Regions from separate parts of the Allobosea vaviloviae genome, predicted to be linked through region 1. Evidence: predicted binding sites of a transcription regulator. Region 1 holds the regulator's gene; the other holds the start of a gene.

Region 1 (2,454 bases):
CGGGTTTCGCCGAAGGTGACCATGCAGGAGCCCTCGGCATAGCGCACCACGCCGCGTTCGAGCGTGACCTTGCGCATTTCGTCGGCCGCGCGTTTGGAGGGTCGCATGGGAGCATCCTGATTGTTCGAAGTTGGCGGCTTGTAAGCGGTTGAGCCGGGGGCGGCAAGGTTGGGAGCCGGGTTTCGCGACGCTTCTCCCTTCTTCCACCCATCTCGGGCTTGCCCGAGATGGGCAACCCAAAGTGTCAAAGTCGGCAACAGCCGACTTTGACGGGGAGAAGGGTTCCGCGAGCCCTGGCTCCGCCCGAGACTGGCGCGCCCCTCCTCTCCTCGTGGGAGAAGGGTTCCCCGCGCTCTTCATTTACCGTTTCCGCTTGATCCTTCTCAGGTCCAAGCCGACAATAACCCCATGTCGAACCCGCGTTTTCAGCCGAAATGAGTGCTCACACGCCGATGCGCCCTGAATCCCCCGGCGGCCTGATCGAGACCGATCAGCGCTCGCGCGAGATTTTCCGTCAGATCATCGACGGCTACCTCACCACCGGGGAGCCGGTCGGCTCGCGCAACATCGCCCGCCTGCTGCCGATGACGCTGTCGCCCGCGACTGTGCGCAACGTCATGACCGATCTCGAACTCGCCGGGTTGATCTACGCACCGCATACCTCTGCGGGGCGCCTGCCCACGGAAAGAGGCCTGCGCTTCTTCGTCGATGCGATGATGGAGGTCGGCAATCTCACCTCCGACGAGCGCACCCGCATCGAGGCGCAGATGAAGGCGGCCGCCACCAATCGCACGCTGGATGCGACGCTGACAGAGGCCTCGGCCCTGCTCTCGGGTCTCTCGCGCGGCGCCGGCGTCGTCGTCACCACCAAGGCCAATGCCCGCCTCAAGCATATCGAATTCGTCCGGCTCGATCCCGCTCGTGCGCTCGTCGTGCTGGTGGCCGATGACGGCACGGTCGAGAACCGGCTGCTTGCCTTGCCGCCCGGCCTGCCGGCCTCGGCGCTGACGGAGGCCGCGAATTTCCTCAACGCCCGCATCATGGGCAAGACGCTGGGCGATCTGCGCCGTGAGATCGCCGAGCATCGCGCTGAGATGGAAAGCGAGCTCGATGCGCTGACCGCCAAGCTCGTCGAGAGCGGGATCGCGACCTCGTCGGGTCCCTCGACCGACCGCCATCTGATCGTGCGCGGCCAGGCCAATCTGCTGGAGGATCTGAAGGCGCAGGAGGATCTCGAGCGCATCCGCCTGCTCTTCGGCGATCTCGAGACGCAGACCGATGTCATCGATCTGCTTTCCCGAGCCGAGGCCGGCGATGGCGTGCGCATCTTCATCGGCTCCGAGAACAAACTGTTCTCGATGTCGGGCTCCTCGATGGTGGCCGCACCCTTCCGTGACGCGGAGCAGCGCATCGTCGGCGTCGTCGGCATCATCGGCCCGACGCGGCTGAACTATGCCCGCATCGTGCCGATGGTGGACTATACCGCCAAGGTGGTCGGGCGCCTGCTCGACAGCGGACGGTGAGGGGGGCGGCCGCCTGGCTGGCGGCCGTTTTGGGTGTGTCGCTGATGATCAGTCCCGCCGCTGCTGCAGGGCCTGCATTGATCGATGCCGCAGCCGCAGGACGCACCGACGAGGTGGCTCGGCTCATCGTGGCCGGCGCTCCGCTCGAAGCCCAGGATGCGCAGGGTCGCTCCGCCCTTCTGCTGGCCGTTGCCGGAAACCATGTCGCGACCGCCAAGGCCTTGCTCGATGCCGGTGCGAGCCCGAATACGCAGGCCGCCAATCGCGACACGCCCTGGCTCCTGGCCGGGGCGTTGGGACGTGCCGAGATCATAGCAGTGATGCTGCCGCGCAAGCCCGACCTGACGATCCGCAACCGCTATGGTGGCAACGCCCTGATTCCTGCCTGCGAGCGCGGCCATGTCGAGGCCGTGAAGCTGCTGCTGACCAGCGGCATCGACCTCGATCACGTCAATGATCTCGGCTGGACCTGCCTGCTGGAAATCGTGATCCTCGGTGATGGCGGCCCGCGCCATCAGCAGGTGGCAAAGCTCGTGCTCGATGCCGGCGCCAATCCCAATCTCGCCGACAAGGATGGCGTGTCGCCGCTCGCCCATGCCCGCCAGAGGGGCCAGCGTGCGGTGGCGGCGCTTATCGAGCAGGCCGGCGGCGGCTGACTCGCTCGATTTGGCATCGCCGCCAGTTCGCGCTACCTCTGCCGCCAACGCGGCCTTCCTGCCGCCCGAAATCTGCACGTCAAGGCTTTATCAGATGACCGACACGCTCCCCGACCGTCTCTCCTCGAACCCCAACAGCCCGCATTACAATGAGGAGCTGCTCGCCCGCGACATCGGCGTGCGCTTCAAGGGCGTCGATAAGACCAATGTCGAGGAGTATTGCGTCAGCGAGGGCTGGGTGCGCCTCACCGCCGGCAATGCCAAGGACCGCTTCG
Region 2 (2,454 bases), 750 kb from region 1:
CGGCGGTCTTGGCTTCCTCGACGGTGATGACACCCTCGTTGCCGACCTTCTGCATCGCGGTCGCGATCATCTTGCCGACCGACTCGTCGCCGTTCGCCGAGATGGTGCCGACCTGCGCGACTTCCGCGTTGGTCGTGACCTTCTTGGAGTTCTTCTTGAGGTCGGCGACGATGGCTTCGACAGCCAGATCGATGCCGCGCTTCAGATCCATCGGGTTCATGCCGGCGGCAACCGACTTCAGGCCTTCGCGCATGATGGCGGCGGCGAGAACGGTGGCGGTCGTGGTGCCGTCGCCGGCGGCGTCGTTCTGCTTCGAGGCCACTTCGCGCACCATCTGGGCGCCCATGTTCTCGAACTTGTCGGCGAGCTCGATCTCCTTGGCGACGGTGACGCCGTCCTTGGTGATGCGCGGGGCGCCGAACGACTTGTCGATCACGACGTTACGGCCCTTGGGACCGAGCGTGACCTTGACGGCGTTGTTGAGGATTTCGACGCCGCGCAGCATGCGGTCACGTGCGTCGGTGGAGAACTTGACGTCTTTGGCAGCCATAAGAGCTACTCCTTACATGAAAACGGGGATGGGCGGTCGCTTGGCGTTCAGCCGATGACGCCCATGACGTCGGATTCCTTCATGATCAGGAGATCCTGGCCATCGATCTTGACCTCGGTGCCCGACCACTTGCCGAACAGGACGCGATCGCCCTTCTTGACGTCCAGCGGGGTCAGCTTGCCGGCTTCGTCGCGGCCGCCCGGGCCGACGGCGATGACTTCGCCCTCTTGGGGCTTTTCCTTGGCGGTATCGGGGATGATGATGCCACCCTTGGTCTTCTCTTCGCCATCAAGGCGACGGACCACAACGCGGTCATGCAGCGGACGGAACTTCATGGTTCTGTCTTCCTCTTGGATCTAATTTCGATGCGGGCGCAATCTCAAGAACCCGCGATGGGCACCTGTTAGCAGTCTCGGATGTAGAGTGCTAACCGATGGCGCGGAGATAGGCGCGTCCCCCCGGAGAGTCAAGAAATCATCCCGCCTTAAAGTGAACGCGGGCGTGACGCCGGAGGCTTGCTGCCAAAGCTGGTTGAACACGCTAGCATGGCGAGATGACGACAAACGCGCCCGATCCCCGGCTCGACGATATCGCCCGTTCCTGCGTGGCGCTGCATGTGCGCATGACCGCGCGGGCGGTGACGCGCGCCTATGACGAGGCGATGCGCCCGAGCGGGTTGAAGATCACGCAGTTCGTGCTGCTCTCGGCTCTGAGCACCGGCGCCTGGCGCTCCGTCACCGAATTGGCCGAGCGCTTCGCCCTGGAGCGCACCTCGCTGACCCGCAATCTGCAATTGCTGGCGGCCGAGGCGCTGATCGTTCCCGTGGAGTGCAAGGGCCGCGCCTCGGTCTATGCGGTCACCGAAAAGGGCAGGGCGGCGATCGAGGCCGCCATCCCCTATTGGCAAGCGGCGCAGGAGCGGATCGCGGGCGGGCTCGGCAAGGAGCGCTGGAGCGAAACCCGCGAGGGCCTGAAAGCGCTGCGCCGCGTCGCACGCCTGGCGGATTGAGACGCGGCTTGACCGGCGGCCCTTTCGCCACTTATCGTGTATCTACACAATAGGCCGGAGGCAGCGATGGCGCGCAAGTTCGGGGTGGTGACGCGGGACGTGCTGCTCGCCGAGGACGGGCTCGGTTTCCTGCGCGGTATAGTCGAGGGCCGCCATCCCGGCCCGCCCATCGCGGAGGCGATGGATCTCGATCTCGTCGAGGTCGAGGAGGGGCGCGTCGTCTTCGTCGGCAAGCCCTCGGCGCGCTTCTTCAATCCGCTCGGCACGATCCATGGCGGCTGGACGGCGACGATCCTCGATTCCGCCATGGCCTGCGCCGCGCACACCACGCTGAAGGCGGGCGAGGGCTACACGACGCTGGAGATGAAGCTCAACTATGTCCGCCCGGTCATGCCCGATAGCGGCACGGTGCGCTGCGAGGGCAAGCTGATCCATCGCGGCGGCAGCGTCATCACCAGCGAGGGCCGGTTGACCGATGCGCGCGGCAAGCTGCTCGCGCATGGCTCCGAGACCTGCATGGTGCTGCGCGGCTGAGATCAGGTGCTCAGCGCCAGCCTGGCCGCGATCATCCACATCGTGGCGGCGATGGCGGCCTCCAGGGCCCGCCATGCTGACGGCTTGGCGAAGAACGGGCGCAGCCAGCGCGCGCCATAGCCGAGCCCGAAGAAGAACAGGAAGGAGGCGGTGACCGCGCCCGCGCCAAAGGCGGGTTCGAACCCGGGAAACTGCGTCGAGATCGTGCCGACCAGCACGACGGTGTCGAGATAGACATGCGGATTGAGCCAGGTCAGCGCGAGACAGGTTATCAGGGTCTGCCGCAGGCCCGCCGCCTCGCCATCGCCGGTGACGAGCGCCTCATTGGAGCGCAGCGCCGCATGCAGGCTCTTTGCGCCAT

The links. The regulator HrcA, encoded in region 1, represses chaperone genes, less so after heat shock. The targets are predictions, from matches to a motif close to GTTAGCACTCNCNNNNNGNGAGTGCTAAC.
Region 2: the regulator HrcA is predicted to act here: its motif matches at 953-981, upstream of groES (co-chaperone GroES).

What each region holds. Positions count from the first base shown of each region.
Region 1 is NZ_CP017147.1:1,844,724-1,847,177, forward strand. Features, by position in the region: gene rph (ribonuclease PH) at 1-107, opposite strand, end outside; gene hrcA (heat-inducible transcriptional repressor HrcA) at 453-1,523, shown strand; gene BHK69_RS08620 (ankyrin repeat domain-containing protein) at 1,568-2,179, shown strand; gene BHK69_RS08625 (DUF3297 family protein) at 2,274-2,454, shown strand, end outside.
Region 2 is NZ_CP017147.1:2,590,538-2,592,991, forward strand. Features, by position in the region: gene groL (chaperonin GroEL) at 1-550, opposite strand, end outside; gene groES (co-chaperone GroES) at 598-885, opposite strand; gene BHK69_RS12065 (MarR family winged helix-turn-helix transcriptional regulator) at 1,104-1,559, shown strand; gene BHK69_RS12070 (PaaI family thioesterase) at 1,626-2,093, shown strand; gene BHK69_RS12075 (LysE/ArgO family amino acid transporter) at 2,096-2,454, opposite strand, start outside.